Linked DNA regions of Rhodopseudomonas palustris. The protein of the gene in region 1 interacts with the protein of each later gene in a pairwise test. Links are inferred from orthologs where the notes say so. Each region holds a gene or a part of one and is shown in the gene's direction. Other genes may lie near its edges. The genes, in order: secB and secA.

The links.
Region 2: the proteins of secB (region 1) and secA interact in binary tests that used the Escherichia coli proteins (3 or more experiments, as listed by UniProt). The link is inferred for Rhodopseudomonas palustris from one-to-one orthologs.

What each region holds. Positions count from the first base shown.
Region 1 is NZ_CP140155.1:4,062,268-4,072,035, forward strand. Bases 6,953-9,768 are described here. They hold secB (protein-export chaperone SecB), read left to right. Parts: upstream 6,953-8,027; coding sequence 8,028-8,510; downstream 8,511-9,768. Other genes in these bases: SR870_RS18360 (Tim44/TimA family putative adaptor protein), read right to left, coding at 6,953-7,573; dnaQ (DNA polymerase III subunit epsilon), read right to left, coding at 8,647-9,342; coaE (dephospho-CoA kinase), read right to left, coding at 9,375-9,768. In the rest of the region: hisA (1-(5-phosphoribosyl)-5-[(5-phosphoribosylamino)methylideneamino]imidazole-4-carboxamide isomerase), read right to left, coding at 1-203; imidazole glycerol phosphate synthase subunit HisH, read right to left, coding at 361-1,011; SR870_RS18330 (DUF2628 domain-containing protein), read right to left, coding at 1,008-1,526; imidazoleglycerol-phosphate dehydratase HisB, read right to left, coding at 1,555-2,148; ATP-dependent protease subunit HslV, read left to right, coding at 2,342-2,935; ATP-dependent protease ATPase subunit HslU, read left to right, coding at 3,090-4,391; SR870_RS18350 (Smr/MutS family protein), read right to left, coding at 4,715-5,308; SR870_RS18355 (murein transglycosylase A), read right to left, coding at 5,314-6,828; more of SR870_RS18360, read right to left, coding at 6,866-6,952. UniProt on the Escherichia coli protein: One of the proteins required for the normal export of some preproteins out of the cell cytoplasm. It is a molecular chaperone that binds to a subset of precursor proteins, maintaining them in a translocation-competent state.
Region 2 is NZ_CP140155.1:3,926,722-3,934,911, reverse strand. The notes cover bases 23-3,392. They hold secA (preprotein translocase subunit SecA), read left to right. Parts: upstream 23-351; coding sequence 352-3,192; downstream 3,193-3,392. Also shown: SR870_RS17715 (peptidylprolyl isomerase), read right to left, coding at 1-9; SR870_RS17705 (L,D-transpeptidase family protein), read right to left, coding at 3,470-4,927; SR870_RS17700 (acetyl-CoA carboxylase carboxyltransferase subunit alpha), read right to left, coding at 5,286-6,248; site-specific tyrosine recombinase XerD, read right to left, coding at 6,408-7,445; SR870_RS17690 (histidine kinase), read right to left, coding at 7,462-7,608; SR870_RS17685 (shikimate kinase), read left to right, coding at 7,787-8,190. UniProt on the Escherichia coli protein: Required for protein export, interacts with the SecYEG preprotein conducting channel.

The sequences.
Region 1 (9,768 bases):
GATTCCACGGCCTGGGCATTCATCGGCTTGCCGGCGAAGGCGCCGTCGAGATCGACCACGTGCAGATACTGAAAGCCCTGCGCCGCAAAGCTCTTCGCCTGCGCGGCCGGGTCGAGGTTGAACACGGTCGCGCGCGCCATGTCGCCCTGTTCGAGCCGCACGCACTGGCCGTTCTTGAGATCGATCGCGGGGAAGAGAATCATCGTCGGATCTCGCTCCCTTCCCCCTTGCGGGGGAGGGTTGGGGTGGGGGGTGAGCAACGAGCGCCGGACTCGCGGACCCCCACCCCCGACCCCTCCCCGCAAGGGGGAGGGGAGCAACGCAGTCGCGTGCTCCGGATGTGAGGCCGCATCGTCATGCTCACGGCTTCCACTTCAGAAAGTTCGAGATCAGCGCCAGACCGAAGCGCTGGCTTTTCTCGGGGTGAAACTGGGTGCCCAGCATGGTGTCGCGTCCCACCACGGCGGTGACCGGGCCGCCGTAATCGGCGCGCGCCAGCACGTCGGCTTCGCTTTGCGCGGCGAGGTGGAAGGAATGCACGAAGTAGGCGTGCAGGCCCTTGGGCCCGAGCGGCAGCCGCTCCAGCACCGGATGGTCCTGCATCACGTCGAGCGTATTCCAGCCCATATGCGGGATCTTCAGGTCGTCCTGGTTCGGCGCGATCTTGACGACGTCGCCGGGAATCCAGTCGAGCCCGTCGGTGGTGACGTGCTCCTTGCCGCGGGTCGCCATCAGCTGCATGCCGACGCAGATGCCGAAGAACGGCCGCGCCTTGACCCGCACCGTCTCGTTCAGCGCCTCGACCATGCCGTCGATCGCGTCGAGACCCTTGCGGCAATCGGCGAAAGCGCCGACGCCCGGTAGCACCACGCGATCGGAGCGAAACACCTGCTCCGGATCGCGGGTGACGATGATCTTCTCAGGGACTTCCATGCTCCGCGCGGCGCGCTCGAACGCCTTGGCGGCCGAGTGCAGATTACCGGAGCCGTAATCGACGATGGCGACGCTCATCGCGGCGATCCCGGGCGCGGGAACGAGCCGACGATATCGCCATAGATCGAGGACGACGGCATCGGCACGCTGCGGGTCGGCGGCGGCGCGCCGCGGTCGACCGGAAACGAAAAGCCCACAGGCGTCGACTGCCGGCTGGTCCAGCGGTCGAAGAAGCGGCGCTCGGCGCTGGGCAAATCGTCGCCGATCACGACGTCGAGCTGGCGCCAGCCCCGCCGCCTCAAGGTCCAGCGCCACAGGCTGGCGGCCTCGAGGCCGAGCAGCAGCGCCATCAGCAGCATCACGGCGAAGCGGGGACCGGCGCCGACGCGCAGCGCCGCCAGCGCAACCGTCATCGCCACAATCACCACCAGATAGCCGAGCAGCGCCAGCCAGAGCCGGCGCGTCAGCAGCCACAGCGGCCCGAACACGAACGCCCAGACATAGAACCCGTCGCGCACGAAAATGAAGCGCTCCGGCTTGGCGCCGCGATCGTCGTCGACCGACGGCGGCGCATGGACTGTGTAGACCGGCATTTTGCCTTCTCCGCCGATGGACGGCGCCCTAGCCGCCGAGCTGTCCCTTGGTCGAGGGCACTTCGCCCGCCGCCTGCGGATCGATCGCCACCGCGGCGCGCAACGCCCGCGCCAGACCCTTGAAGCAGGATTCGGCGATATGGTGGCTGTTCTCGCCATATAGGGTTTCGACGTGCAGAGTCACGCCCGCATTCATGGCGAAAGCCTGGAACCACTCGCGCACCAGCTCGGTATCGAATTCGCCGATCTTGTCGCGCGGAAAATCCGCCTTGAACACCAGGAACGGCCGGCCGGAGACGTCGATCACCACCCGGGTCAGGGTCTCGTCCATCGGCATCAGCATGCTGGCATAGCGGGTGATGCCCGCCATGTTGCCCAGCGCCTGCTTGACCGCCTGGCCGAGCGCGATGCCGACATCCTCGGTGGTGTGGTGGAAATCGACATGCAGGTCGCCGACCGCCTTCACGGTGATGTCGATCCGGGAGTGCTTGGCGAGCAGATCGAGCATATGGTCGAAGAAGCCGATCCCGGTCGCCGCATTGGACACGCCGGCGCCGTCGAGGTTGACGGTCACCTCGATGTCGGTCTCCTTGGTCTTGCGCTTGATCGTGGCCGTGCGCATGAAGCGGGCTCTCCGGTAAAAAACGCCGTCCTTGTAACAGGCTAGTGACGCCTTCGCTACTGCGGGGGCCGCGGCCGCGCCCCGATCTTCGTCCTATGGTGACCGGATTTTGCGCGTCCGGCGCGGGCCGATCGTCCGCCGGTTTGCAAGCGGGCCGCACAGTGCCTAGATCAGCGCTCGCGAAAGGGTTGCTATGACGATGTATTCCGCTGCGGGCCAAGGCTGGCCCCAAGGCTCGCTCCAAGGCTCGGCTCAGGTCTGGCACGGCACCACCATCCTGACCGTCCGCAAGGGCGGCAAGGTCGTGATTGGCGGCGACGGCCAGGTCTCGATCGGCCAGACCGTGATCAAGGCCAACGCCAAGAAGGTCCGCAAACTCGGCAAGGGCGACGTGATCGGCGGCTTCGCCGGCGCCACCGCCGACGCCTTCACGCTGTTCGAACGGCTCGAGGCCAAGCTCGAGCAGTATCCCGGGCAGCTCACCCGCGCCGCGGTCGAGCTCGCCAAGGACTGGCGCACCGACCGCTATCTGCGCCGGCTGGAGGCGATGATGATCGTCGCCGACAAGGACGTCTCGCTGGTGCTGACCGGCACCGGCGACGTGCTGGAGCCGGAATACGGCGTGATGGCGATCGGCTCCGGCGGCAATTACGCGCTGGCCGCGGCGCGCGCGCTCGCCGACACCGACCAGGACGCCGAGACCATCGTCCGCAAGGCGCTCGATATCGCCGCCGACATCTGCGTCTACACCAACCGCAACCTGACTCTCGAGACGTTGACCGCGTGACCGGTTTCTTCCCCTCTCCCCTTGTGGGAGAGGGTGCCCTAGCGAAGCGAGGGCGGGTGAGGGGCAGCCTCTCCGTCTCGCAACACCCCTCACCTGGCACGGACTTCGTCCGCGCCACCCTCTCCCACAAGGGGAGAGGGAAAGAAGTAGAATCATGACCGACTTCTCTCCCCGCGAAATCGTTTCCGAACTCGACCGCTTCATCGTCGGCCAGGCCGACGCCAAGCGCGCGGTCGCCATCGCGTTGCGCAACCGCTGGCGGCGGCTGCAGCTCGAAGGCTCGTTGCGCGAGGAGGTGCTGCCGAAGAACATCCTGATGATCGGCCCGACCGGCGTCGGCAAGACAGAGATCGCGCGGCGGCTGGCGAAGCTCGCCAATGCGCCGTTCCTCAAGGTCGAGGCCACCAAATTCACCGAGGTCGGCTATGTCGGGCGCGACGTCGAGCAGATCATCCGCGATCTGGTCGAAGTGGCAATCGCGCAGGTCCGCGAGAAGAAGCGCAAGGACGTCCAGGCGCGCGCCCAGATCGCCGCCGAGGAGCGCGTGCTCGATGCGCTGGTCGGTCCCGGATCGAGCCCGGCGACGCGGGATTCGTTTCGCCGCAGGCTGCGCGCCGGCGAACTCGACGACAAGGAGATCGAGGTCGAGACCCAGGCCGGCAGCGGCTCGCCGATGTTCGAGATTCCCGGCATGCCCGGCGGCCAGATCGGCGCGATCTCGATCGGCGACATTTTCGGCAAGATGGGCGGGCGCACCAAGACGCGCCGACTGACCGTCGTCGACTCGCACGATATCCTCGTCAACGAGGAAGCCGACAAGCTGCTCGACGACGATCAGCTGGTGCAGGAAGCCATCAACGTGGTCGAGAACAACGGCATCGTGTTCCTCGACGAGATCGACAAGATCTGCGTGCGCGACGGCCGCAGCGGCGGCGAGGTCTCGCGCGAAGGCGTGCAGCGCGATCTCTTGCCGCTGATCGAGGGCACCACGGTCGCCACCAAGCACGGCGCGGTGAAGACCGATCATATCCTGTTCATCGCCTCGGGCGCGTTTCACATCGCCAAGCCGTCCGATCTGCTCCCGGAATTGCAGGGCCGGCTGCCGATCAGGGTCGAGCTCAATGCGCTGTCCCGCGACGACATGCGCCGGATTCTGACCGAGCCGGAAGCCTCGCTGATCAAGCAATATGTGGCGCTGCTGCAGACCGAAGGCGTGACGCTGGAATTCGGCGACGACGCCATCGACGCGCTCGCCGACGTCGCGGTCGCGGTGAATTCCAGCGTCGAGAACATCGGCGCGCGACGGCTGCAGACGGTGATGGAGCGCGTGCTCGACGAAATCTCCTTCGCGGCCCCCGACCGCAACGGCGACACCATCCGGATCGACGCCGACTACGTCCAGAAGAACGTCGGCGATCTGGCTAAGAACACCGATCTGAGCCGGTTCATTCTGTAGCTGGTGGTAGCCGTCGGCTCGAGCTGACGAACGCAGGGCGCCTCACCACGTCTCAGCGTCATCCGCGGGCTTGACCAGCGGATCCATCGCTCTTCGCGAGAAGATGGATTGCCGGGTCAAGCCCGGCAATGACGGGAGTGGCCGAAGGGACGGTACGCGCCAGCGCTAACAACCGGTATCTCCCCATCCTCCCACGTCATCGCCCAGCTTGACCGGGCGAGCCAGTATTGCAGAGCTTCTGCGGCGAGTAACAGCCGCTCTGGGATACTGGATCACCCGCTTTCGCGGGTGATGACGATCCGTGATGCTGATGTGCCGGTGAGCTAACCGCGCGACCGCCGCACCCGCACATACAGCGCGCCCTCGCCGCCATGACCGATCGCGGCTTCGTCGAAGCCGACCACGTAGGCGCGGAATTCCGGCAGGCTCAGCCATTGCGGCACCTGGCGGCGCAGCACGCCGCGTTCCGGATCGCCGCCGAGCCTCGCGCCCTTGCCGGTGATCACCAGCACGAAGCTCAGCCCATCATGGCTGGCGCCCTGCAGGAAGCGCAGCAACGCGTGGTGCGCGCGCGCCTGGGTCATGCCGTGCAGATCGATCCGCGCGTCGATATCCTTGCGGCCACGTGACAGATGCGTGCGTTCGCGCCGGCCGAGCGGCGCCAGCGGCGGCGGGCCCATCGGCGTCGCCAGCTTGACCGGGCGCTTGATCGGCTGCTGCGTTGCCGGCGGCGGCGGTTTCGCGACGGGCGTATCCGACGGAGCCGCCGGCAGTTCGATCCGGGTCAGTCGCGGGCGGCCGCGCAGCGGTTTGACCTGCTTGGCCACGCTGTCCCACAGCACGCGCTCCTCCTCGCTCAGGCTGCGCTTGCGGCGCGGCGTGGCGGGCGGATCGAGCGATGGCACGACGCGTTTCATCGGCGTCAGCGATGCCGTCGGTGTCGATGATGACGGCGATGCGTTCGCTTCGGCGCGGCCACCGGCGCCGCATCCGGTCGCGCCTGCGGCGTCGGAACGGCCTGCGCGGAGCCGGCCGTTGCAGCCGCCGGCTTGTCGTTCGTCGCTGCCTCCGGCGCCTTGGGACTGTCCTGCACGGCCGGCTTGTCTTTCCCGGCCGGTGTCTGCGGATACAGTTTGGCGATCCTTGCCGACGGCCGCGGTTCGGGCAGCGGCATGGTGCGCCCGCGCGCCACCGGATCGAGACTGTTGGGCAGCAGCATCACGAAGCGGATCGGATGCCGCATCCGCCCGGCCACCGCGCCCGCCTCCGTGCCGGCGCCGAAATACAGATCCGCGCGTGCCGGGCCGATGATCGCCGAGCCGGTGTCCTGCGCCACCATCAGGCGGCGGAACGGCGTCTTCGCGTCGGGAGCCGCGACCGGCAGTTCGCCGGTGATGAAGAACGGCGTGCCGTAGACGTGCAGCGCCTTGTCGACCGCGATCGAGCGACCCGGCGTCAGCGGCACCCCCTGTGCGCCGACCGCCTCGTCGTCGTCCTTGAGCTTGACCTCGCGGAAGAACACGTAGGACCGGTTCGCCCGCCGCAGCTCGCCCGCGCCGTCCGGATTGGCGTCCATCCATTCGCGGATGCGCTGCATCGACATCTGCTCTTTCGGGATGATGCCGCGATCGATCAGGATGCGGCCGACCGGGGTGTAGGGATAGCCATTGTGGGCATCGTAATTGATACGCACGAAGCTGCCGTCCTCGAGCCTGACCCGGGCCGAACCCTGAATCTGCGAGAACAAGAGATCGGTCTGGCTCTTCAGCCAGCAGATTTCCAGTCCACGCCCGGCGATGGCGCCGTCCTCGATTTCGGCGCGATCGTAATACGGCACCAGCTTGCGCCGGCCGATCTTGCGATACACCGGCCCGCCATTCGGCAGGCCGACGCCCTGCGAATAGCCGCGGACGAAAAGGTTCGACGGCCGCCGATACACCGGCACATTGTAGACGTCGGTCTTGACCCGCGAGCCGTCGACGATCGGCTCGTAGTAACCTGTGACGAATCCGGCGTCCTCACCGACCCGCGAGATCTGCAGCGGCAGGAAGTGCCGCTCGAAGAAACGGCGGGCATGGGCGGCGTCGGAGATCTCGGCCGCGCGCGCGGCGCGGCAGGGCTCGGCCAACGACGAGCCGAGCGCCTTGGTGTCGGCGACCGGCTTGCGCCGCGCCACGATCGGCCGGCAACTCTCACGAAACGTCCTGAAGGCGGCGAGATGATCGTCGGCATCCCAGCCGGCGACCTGATCCCATTTCACCGGGGCGTATTGGCCGCCGGGGATTTCGATCGGCCAGACCGGCTTGGCATGCCGCTTATGCGCGGCGGCGTGGTGGCTCCTGCCATGATGTCCCGAGGAATGGTGGCCGGAGGAATGGTGGTGGCGCGGCCCGGCTTCGACGGCGGCCGGCGCCAACAGCAAGGCGGCGGCGAGCACGCCGCGCGCCCAGGCAGAGCGCGATGCGCCCTGCGCGCTAGAGGCCGTTTCCCGTGCCAACCAGCTTCCAGTTCGGATCGCGCGAGCTGATGTCGCGGGCGAAGGTCCAAACGTCGGTGATGTCGGCGACCTTGTCCGGGCTGCCGTCGACGACGGCGCCGGCCTTGTCGCGGGTGACCGAGATCATCTGCGACACGAACTTCACCGTGATCTGGGCGATGTGATCGCGGACCTCGGCGCCCAGCAGTTCGGCTTTCTCGATCGCGACGAAACGGGTCTCGGTCTTCAGGTCGTTCTTCTCGCGGTCCTTGATCGCGGCCTCGAAGCTCTCATAGACCTCGCTCGACAGCAGATCCTTCAACGACCGCCGATCGCCATTGGCGAACGCCATCACGATCATCTCATAGGCGCCCTTGGCGCCGGAGAGAAAATGATTGGCGTCGAACGACGAGTCCTGGGTGAACACCGCGTTGAGGCCATGCTCCAGCGGCGAATCCGGCTCGGCGATGCCCTTCCAGCGATCCGAAGGCGGAACGACGTCGGCGCTCGGCGCAGTCGGGGCCTGGTCGATCACCGAGCCCGGCATCGACACCACATTGGTGTCCTGCTTGCCCGGGATCATGTCCCGCGCCGCGGCACGGTCGAACGGGGGGCGTTCGCTTCCGGTCCGCTGACCCAGGACGTTGCGCAGACGCAGGAAAATGAACACCGCAAGCGCAAGGAAGATGATGGTGTAGATATCCACGTCGCTTCACTTTCTTCATCGGCGTCGGCCTGCGGGTGCGGTTTGCACCTGCGGCCCGACGGCCCAGAATCACGATGCGGGCCGGCCCTCACATGTAGTGAGGAACCTGTCCCAGCCAATGGCGCGTTTTGGCACAGCCAACCGGGTTGGCAAGCCCCGCTGCGCGTCCGGCCGGGCATTGATGGTCGGAATGTAGGCGCTTCGGCGCAACGGGGAAACCGGATCATTGTAAGAAAGTTCATTCCGCCGGCGATTTGGGCGTCCGTCCGGCTCGGCCTGGGGCTTTCGGCCTCGCCGGCTGGCCCGGAGGGCTCGCCCGGCTGCTGCTTCGGTCCACCTTGTGGATGGCCGCAGGCCTATGATAGCCACTCGCCGACAGCATCACCCGCCATTCGCGTGAATGCCGCCGTATCGCCGGCCGCAGCTTCCCGCACACGCTTCAGGAGAGAATTCGATGACCAACGGAAACGGCACGCCTCCGGAAGCCGGTGCTCCTCCGCAGCTCAACGTGCTGGCGCAGTACACCAAGGACCTGTCGTTCGAGAACCCGAACGCCCCGGCCTCGCTGGCGCCGCAGCAGAATCAGCCCGCGATCAACATCCAGATCAATGTCGGCGCCAACAATCTGGCGGCGAACGAATTCGAGGTGACGCTGTCGATCGAGGGCAAGGCCGAATCCGGCAGCACCGTGCTGTTCAGCTTCGAACTGGCCTATGCGGGCGTGTTCCGGATCGTCAATGTGCCCGAGGAAAACCTGCACCCGCTGATCATGATCGAATGCCCGAGGCTGCTGTTTCCGTTCGCCCGCGAGATCATCGCCAGCGCGGTCCGCGACGGCGGCTTCCCGCCGCTGATGCTCGATCCGGTCGATTTCGTCGGCCTGTATCGCCAGAACATCGACCGCCAGGCTGCCCAGCAGCAGGGCCAGCCGAGCTAATTCTCGGCTCGAACAGACATCTGAAACTTCGTCATGGCCGGGCTTGTCCCGGCCATCCACGTTTGTTGGATCGATGCATCCGGACGTGGATGCCCGGGTCAAGCCCGGGCATGACGGGATTGTGGATCTGCGCCGCTCACGCGCCGGGGCGATACTCGTTCCAGATCGCCTTGTCGCCCATGGTGGCGGTGAAGGCCGCATGGGCCTCGCGATCGGACTCGGTGACCCGCGGCGCGAGCGGGGTCGGCCGCTGCCGGCGGGGCGTGTCGCCGCCCGCGCCGCCCCGGTCCGACGGCACCTCGGCCAGAATGAGCTGCGACTGCCGCGCGCCGATCAGATCGATATAGACCTCGGCCAGCAACTCGGCGTCGAGCAGCGCGCCGTGCTTGGTGCGGCGGGAATTGTCGATCGCATAGCGCGAGCACAGATCATCGAGCCGGTTCGACACGCCCGGATGCTTGCGCCGCGCCAGCAGCAGCGTGTCGACCAGCCGCTCGCGCGGAATTGCGCCCCGCGACAGCCGCGCCAGTTCGGCATTGAGGAAGCCGGCGTCGAACGAGGCATTGTGGATCACCAGCGGGTCGTCACCGATGAACTCCAGGAATTCGTCGACCACTTGCGCGAACAGCGGCTTGTCGGCCAGGAACTCGCTCGACAGCCCGTGCACCGCGAAGGCTTCCGCCGGCACGTCGCGTTCCGGATTGATGTAGCGGTGGAAAGTCTGCCCGGTCGGCATCCGGTTGTAGATCTCGACGCAGCCGATCTCGACCAGGCGGTCGCCGCGCAGCGGGTCGAGGCCGGTGGTTTCGGTATCGAGAACGATTTCGCGCATCGTGGAACAGCCGGTCTTCGTGAGCCGGCGAATCAGGGCCGCCGGCGGGGCATCCTAGCAGCCGAGTCGAGGATTTCGCGGATCTGCGCCCGCACCGGGTCGAGTCCGAACGAAGTATCCACCAGGAAATCCGCGCGCTTGCGCTTTTCGGCGTCGGGCATCTGCCGCGCCAGAATGGCGTCGAGCTTTTCGGGCGTCATGTTTTCGCGCGCGAGGATGCGCTCGCGCTGCACCTCCGGCGAGGTGGTGACGACGACCACCGCATCGACTCGCTTCTCGCCGCCGGTCTCGAACAGAAGCGGCACGTCGACCACCGCGACCGGCGCGCCCGACGATTCGGCGTCGTCGAGGAAGTTCTGGTGATGCGAGCGCAGCATCGGATGCACGATCTGCTCCAGCCGCTTCATCGCGTCGGCGTCGTGAACG
Region 2 (8,190 bases), 140 kb from region 1 along the record:
AGGGGTCATGGAAAATCCTTGTTCTGAAAGCCGGGGTGTCGGGGGCGGCGGGACAGTCACCCAATCACGGAGCCTTGGCAACGCGAAAACTCTGTCAAAATGATGAATTCCATCACCGGGCCGCGCGTTGACATCCCCCTACCCCAGCCATATCTCTGCCGCCACTGGCACGGGTATCAAGGTCGTCCGACGGCCCTGGCCACGCCGCCGGCCCTCGGATTGCTGGATGACCAATCATTTCGCGCCCGCGCCTGTATCCCGATAGGTGGCTGGGCGTCACGATGAGTTGATAGCGGCTCGAGTGAACGGCACACAGGCTGCGAAGTCACATCGCAAGGACAGGAAGCTGGTATGATCGGCGCGTTCGCCCGCAAACTCTTCGGCTCTTCGAACGATCGCAGGATCAAGGCCTATCAGGCTCGGGTCACCGCCATCAACGCGCTGGAGCCGGAGGTCGCGGCGCTGTCGGACGAGGCGCTGCGCGCCCGCACCGTCGACTTCCGCGCCCAACTCGAAGCCGGCAAGACGCTGGACGACCTGCTGGTCCCGGCCTTCGCCACCGTCCGGGAGGCCGCCAAGCGCACCCTCGGCCAGCGCCATTTCGACGTGCAATTGATCGGCGGCATGGTGCTGCACGAAGGCGACATCGCCGAGATGAAGACCGGCGAAGGCAAGACGCTGGTCGCCACCCTGGCGTGTTATCTCAACGCGCTGGCCGGCAAGGGCGTCCACGTCGTCACCGTCAACGACTACCTCGCCAGCCGCGACGCCGGCTGGATGGGTCAGATCTACACTTTCCTCGGCATGTCGACCGGCGTGATCGTGCACGGCCTCGACGACAGCGAGCGCCAGCGGGCCTATGCCTGCGACATCACCTACGGCACCAACAACGAATACGGCTTCGATTATCTGCGCGACAACATGAAGTATCGGCTCGAGGACATGGTCCAGCGCGGCCATTTCTTCGCCATCGTCGACGAAGTCGACTCGATCCTGATCGACGAAGCCCGCACCCCGTTGATCATCTCCGGCCCGCTCGACGACCGCTCCGAATTCTACAACACCATCGACACCTTCATTCCGAGCCTCGACAAGTCGGACTACGACATCGACGAGAAGCAGCGCTCGGTGGCGCTGACCGAAGCCGGCATGGAGAAGATCGAAAAGCTGCTCGGCGACGCCGGCCAGCTCAAGGGCGAGTCGCTGTACGACATCGAGAACGTCTCGGTGGTGCACCACATCAACCAGGCGCTGCGCGCGCACACCCTGTTCCAGCGCGACAAGGACTACATCGTCCGCAACGACGAGGTGGTGATCATCGACGAATTCACCGGCCGCATGATGCAGGGCCGGCGCTATTCGGAAGGCCTGCACCAGGCGCTGGAAGCCAAGGAGCACGTCACGGTCCAGCCGGAAAACCAGACGCTGGCCTCGATCACGTTCCAGAACTACTTCCGGATGTACGGCAAGCTCGCCGGCATGACCGGCACGGCTGCGACCGAAGCCGACGAATTCTACGACATCTACAAGCTCGAAGTGGTCGAGATCCCGACCAACCTGCCGATCTCGCGTCTCGACGAGGACGACGAGGTGTATCGCACGCAGGCGGAGAAATACGCCGCGATCCTCGCCGAGGTCGAGCGCGCCAACAAGCGGCTGCAGCCCGTCCTGGTGGGCACCGCGTCGATCGAGAAGTCCGAGCTGCTCGCCGATTTCCTGCTGAAGAACGGCTACAAGCAGATCGATTTCGGCGATCCGAAGGCGCTGGAGAAGCTCTATGCGGCGGCCCGCGCCGGCAAGCCCGCCAAGCTGTTCGCGGTGCTGAACGCGCGCTTCCACGAGCAGGAAGCCTACATCGTCGCCGAGGCCGGCGTGCCGGGCGCGATTACCATCGCCACCAACATGGCCGGCCGCGGCACCGACATCAAACTCGGCGGCTCGCTGGAAATGCGGGTGCCGCAGGAGACCGCGGGCATCACCGACGAGGCCGAGAAGGCCGCCAAGATCGAGCAGATCAAGGCCGATATCGAGCGCTTCCGCGAGATCGTGCTGAACGCCGAGGACGAGATCGAGATCGAGCCGGCCAAGGGCAACAAGCCGGCCAGGACCGTCAAGCGCCCCGGCGGCCTCTACATCATCGGCTCGGAGCGCCACGAGAGCCGCCGCATCGACAACCAGCTCCGCGGCCGCTCCGGCCGTCAGGGCGACCCCGGCCGCTCCAAATTCTTCCTGTCGCTGGACGATGATCTGATGCGGATCTTCGGCTCCGGCAAGCTCGACACCATGCTGACCCGGCTCGGCCTGAAGGAAGGCGAGGCGATCATCCATCCTTGGATCAACAAGGCGCTGGAGAAGGCGCAGCAGAAGGTCGAGGCGCGCAACTTCGACATCCGCAAGAACCTGCTGAAGTTCGACGACGTCCAGAACGATCAGCGCAAGGTGATCTTCGATCAGCGCATCGACCTGATGAAGGAAGAGAGCGTGGTCGAGACCGTCACCGACATGCGCCACACCTTCATCGAGGATCTGGTCAGCAAGCACGTGCCCGAGCACGCTTATGCCGAGCAGTGGGATGTCGCCGGCCTCAAGGAAGAGCTGAACCGCGTCGTCGGCCTCGATATTCCGGTCGACGAATGGGCCAAGGAAGAAGGCATCGCCGACGAAGAGCTGCTGACGCGGCTCGAGAAGGTGTTCGACGAGCACATGGCGGCGAAGGTGGCGCAATGGGGCCCCGACGTCATGCGCTACGCCGAGAAGAGCATCCTGCTGCAGACGCTCGATCATCTGTGGCGCGAGCATCTGGTGATGCTGGATCATCTGCGTCAGGTGATCGGCCTGCGTGGCTACGGCCAGCGCGACCCGCTGCAGGAATACAAGTCGGAGGCGTTCAACCTCTTCCAGGAGATGAGCGCGCATCTGCGCGAGGCGGTGACCGCGCAACTGATGCGGGTCGAGATCATCCCGCCGGAGCAGCCTCAGGAGCTGCCGCCGATGGAGGTCCACAAAATGGACCCCAACACCGGCGAAGACGAAATGGCGTTCGCCAATGTCTCGCTGGCGCCGGCCGACACCGCCGACAAGACCGCCCGCGACCCGAACCGCCCCGAGACCTGGGGCAAGGTCGGCCGCAACGAGGACTGCCCGTGCGGCTCCGGCAAGAAGTACAAGCACTGCCACGGCAGGTACGCGTAAGCGCGTCGACCTCGGTTCATCGAATCGCAGCAATGCCCGGCTTGCGCCGGGCATTTTGCGTCTGAGGACCGCAGAATCCGAGTCGTGACGATGTCGCCACCGAGAGGGCGGCCCATCAGGTCGTCATTCCGGGGCGCGCCGTCAGGCGCGAACCCGGAATCCAGAGGTTGTTCGCGACGCGAGATTCCGGGTTCGCGAGCTGACGCTCGCGCCCCGGAATGACGATGGTGGTGGGTGTTGCCGATCCTCGGCCGGCGGGTGAAGCGTGAGGTCCGCCTCAGCGGAACGCCGAGAACCGGCTGTCGAAATTATTCGACGACACGACGGGTGCGGCACCGGTGATCGTGCCGGTCGATGACGGCCGGGTTGCGGTCGCGCTGGTGTCGACCGACGGCTTGAGCGGCGGCCGGCCGGTGGCCTGTTTGGTCTCGCTCGACCTCGGCACGGCCGCCTGCGGCCGCGGCGGCGCGGGTGTGGTTTCGTTGCGCCGCGCGGTGATCACCTGCGGCGGCGAGGACGGCGGCGATGCGGTCGATGCGGTGGTCTCGCCGCTGCCGACCCGGCGCGACAGGCCGGACAGCAGGCCGCCGATATCGTCCTTCGCCGCCGAGGCGACGCGCGGTGTCGTCGGCGCAGAGGTCGCGGCCACGGTCGTCGTCTCGGGCGCGTTCTGCAGCAGATTGTCGGACGGCCGCGGCGGATTCACCGTCGGCGGGATGGTGCCGGGTGCACGCTCCATCGCCAGCGATACCGGGCTCTCGTCGGCTTCGGAAAGGCCGGTCGAAGCGTCGGGGATCTTCGAGGCGAACACCTGATGCATGCCGCCGTCGATCCCGGTGCGCAGCCGCGCCACCGGCGTCCCCTTCGAGATCAGTTCGGCGAGCTTGGTCTGGTCCTTGTGGTCCTTTTCGCGCACCGCGTCGGCGATGTCGGCGGGGACCGTATAGGCCGGGCATTTGGCGGACGCATTGAATGCCAGCGGCCTGGTGGAGCCGGGCGGGGGCGCGGCGTCGAACACGTATTTCTGTTCGCAGAAGTCGACCTTGGGCTCCTGCCGTGTCACCTCGAAATGGTCGTTGCCGACCTTCAGCATCTTCCAGAACGCCATGTTCGGATTGTTGCGATGCTTGGCGAAGTTCGCCGGCGTCATCTTGAACGGATAGGCCTGGAGCTGGAACGCGCGCTGGCCGCCGAAGAACGATTCCCGCCCCAGCGCGTAGATCTCGGCGATCTGCTCGTCGGTCATCGCGTAGCAGCCGCGCGACGAACAATCGCCGTGCACCATAAGTTGGGAGCCGGTGCGGCCCAGCGACTTGTCGAACGCGTTCGGATAGCCGGTGTTGAACGACAGGTAATAGGACGATTGCGGATTCATCTGGCCGGGCGAGATCGAATAGAACCCTTCCGGCGCCTGGCGGTCGCCCTCGCGGATCTTCGGGCCGAGATCGCCGGACCAGCGGCAGATCGGGTAGGTCTTGAGCAGCGCGAACACGCCGCTGCGGTCCTGCTTCCAGACCTCGAGCTCGGCTTCCTGCTTGAACAGCCGCACCAGGATCGGCGACTGCAGGTCCATGTTCTTGTCCTGCATCGCGGCGACCAGCTTGGGCGACACCGGCTGGTTGGCCTTGGCGTTTCTGGCGAGCGACATCTGGTCGCCGTTGCAGCCGGCCAGCACGGCGCTCGCGGCGATCGCGGCGGAGGCCAGCAGCGCGCGCAGCAGCGGAGTTCTCGTCACAGCGAAGCTCCCCAGACGACCGGCAAACCTGCACCCCACATTGATCGGCTCAATCCGTGAGCAGCTCAGTCCGTCGCTCCGACGCGATCCCTCCGGCCCATTGGGTCGAATTGTGTCGCTCGAATTTACCAAGAAGCGCAGGAGGTTTTCGCCTCGACACGGCGCATCCTGCACTCACGAAAGATTATCCTTAAGCCCCCGCCCTCGCAAGCCGGGCGGCTGGCCGCACGGGTCCCGCGTCGAACGTGGTCAAGGAACACTGAATTGCGTCCCCGCGGCGAAACTGCGGCCGGGCGGACGAAATCGGGGGCTGGCCGACGGGATGGTTAGCAAACCCGCAATGGCGCGGCGCCGCGGGTCAGCCGAGCCTGCGGCCGATTTCCAGGAATTTCTGCCGGCGCTTGGTGCGGACCGCGCTGGGATCGAGGCCGCCGAGTTCGGCGAAGGCCGCCGCGATGGCGTCGCCGGTGGTGGCGATCATTGCCGCCGGGTCGCGGTGGGCGCCACCCTTCGGCTCGGACAGGATCTGGTCGATCACCCCGAACCGCAGCAGATCCTGCGCGGTGATCTTCATCGAATTGGCGGCTTCCTGCGCCTTGGTGCCGTCGCGCCACAGGATCGAGGAGGCGGCTTCGGGCGAGATCACGCTGTAGATCGCGTGTTCGAGCATCAGCACCTTGTTGGCGGTGGCGATCGCGATCGCGCCGCCGGAGCCGCCTTCGCCGATCACCACGGCGACATTCGGCACGCCGAGCGACAGGCAGGCGTCGGTCGAGCGCGCGATCGCCTCGGCCTGGCCGCGCTCCTCGGCGCCGATGCCCGGATAGGCGCCGGCGGTGTCGACCAGCGACAGCACCGGAATGCCGAAGCGGTCGGCCATTTCCATCAGCCGGACCGCCTTGCGGTAGCCTTCGGGCCGCGCCATGCCGAAATTGTGCTTGAGGCGGGTCTCGGTCGAGGAGCCCTTCTCCTGACCGATCACGCAGATGCTCTCGCCGCGGAACCGGCCGAAGCCGCCGATCAGCGCCTCGTCCTCGCCGAATTTGCGGTCGCCGGCCAGAGGCGTGAATTCGGTGATCAGTGCTTCGATGTAATCGACGCAATGCGGCCGCTGCGGATGCCGCGCCACCTGGGTCTTCTGCCAAGGTGTCAACGTCGCATACAGCTCGTTGAGCGCCTGGACGGCCTTTTCCTCGATCTTGGCGACTTCCTCGTGGATGTCGCTGCCGGACGCCGCCAGCGCGCGCAATTCGTCGATCTTGGAATCCAGTTCCGCGACCGGCTTTTCGAAGTCGAGATAGCTGCGCATGGGCTCGGACATGACCAGGGACATGGGGAGGGCTGCGGCGGCCGACATCGGCCCGGCTCCGGCTTTTCCAGCCGAACGCGCATCAAGTCAAGCGGCTGGGCCGGCCGGCGGCTTAGGCAAAAGAATCAGGCGCCGCCGGTTGCAAGCCTGCTGCGGTATGGCGCGCCGGCCTCAGCCCTCCGCCAGCGGATGCAGGTCGCGCACCAGGCTTTTCAGCCGGTCCTCGACCACATGGGTGTAGATCTGCGTGGTCGAGATGTCGCTGTGGCCGAGCAGCGTCTGCACGATCCGCAGATCGGCGCCGTTGTGCAGCAGATGGCTGGCGAAGGCGTGGCGCAGCACGTGCGGGCTGACCAGCCGCGGCGGCAGCCCGGCGCGCATGGCGAGTTCCTTGAGGTCGCGGCCGAAATGCTGCCGGGTCAGATGGCCGCTCTCGCCGAACGACGGAAACAGCCATTTCGAAACGGCGGCGGCCTTCTTGTTGCCCGCCGCAGCCTTCTCCGCGGCTGCGGCGGTCGCGAGATAACGCGTCATCGCCTGCTTGGCGCTGGAATTGAGCGGCACCAGCCGCTCCTTGTCGCCCTTGCCGCGGACCACGATCATCCGGGCATCGCCCCGCGCCGCCGTCCGCGGCAGCGACACCAGCTCGGAGACCCGCAGCCCGGTCGCGTACAGCACTTCCAGCAGGCAATACAGCCGTGCGGCGCGAAGTCCCGCCGGGCCCTCCGCGGCGTCGGCCTCCTGCCGCGCGCAGGACAGCAGGCGGTCGACATCGGCGATCGACAGCACTTTCGGCAGGCCGCGGCCACGCTTCGGCCCGGCCAGGATCGCCGCCGGATCGTCGACCCGGATGCGCTCGCTCAGCAGGAATCGAAACAGATGCCGCAGCGCCGACAGCCGCCGGGCCACGCTCGACGAGGCGAAGCCGCGGGTATCCAGATCGGCCAGATAGCCGCGCAGCGCCTCGGTGTCGGCGGAAGCGATGCTCTTGCGGCGGCGGCCGAGATAATGGGAGAGGTCGGCGAGGTCGCGGCGATAGGCGTCGATGGTATTGGCGGAAGCGCCCTGTTCGGCGGCGATCATGTCGAGAAACAGCTCGCTCAGCCCGGCATCCGAATAGGAGGCGGGCCGCAGCGGCGTGGTGTCCCGTTCGGCCTCGGAGGCCGGGACGCTGGCGGAAGGACTGAATCTCGCTCGCGGTTTTCGCATGCGACCAGCCTACCGGCTATTTCTTGAGAAATTTGTCCTGCGGCACCACCACGGTGATTTCCCGCGGTTTCGGGCTGGTGAAGTTGGCGAGTGCGAAGATGGCCCCGTAGATCAGGCCGCCGATCACCGCGACGACCGACAAAAAGCGGAACAAGGTAGGCATTCGCTGATCTCGGCGGCGGTGGAACGGCGATTGCCGGCGCAATTGCTGGATGACGGCCGACGATGACCATGTTCGCCCGCGCGTGGCAAGAGACTCTGGCAACCGCAGCAACCGCAGTAGTATAGCTGGCCGTTCCGAGCCCAGAGATCCGGCGCCCAAGCCCACGGGTGATACGACTATGTCTGAAACCGCACCGACGGCCGCCGCCGCCAGGTCCCAGGAAGCCGAGATCGTCGCGGCGCTGGGCCAGCGCCCGGTCGTGCTCATCGGCATGATGGGCGCCGGCAAGTCGACCGTCGGCCGCCGGCTGGCGCTGCGGCTCGGGCTGCCGTTTCTCGACGCCGACACCGAGATCGAGCACGCCGCCGCGATGACGATTCCGGAGATCTTCGAAACCCATGGCGAGCCGCATTTCCGCGACGGCGAGGCCCGGGTGATCGCGCGGCTGCTCGACGGCGGGCCCAAGGTGCTGGCGACCGGCGGCGGCGCGTTCATGCGCGAGGAGACCCGCGAGCGGATCCGCGACAAGGCGATCTCGATGTGGCTCGAAGCCGAGGCCGACGTCATCCTGCGCCGGGTCAA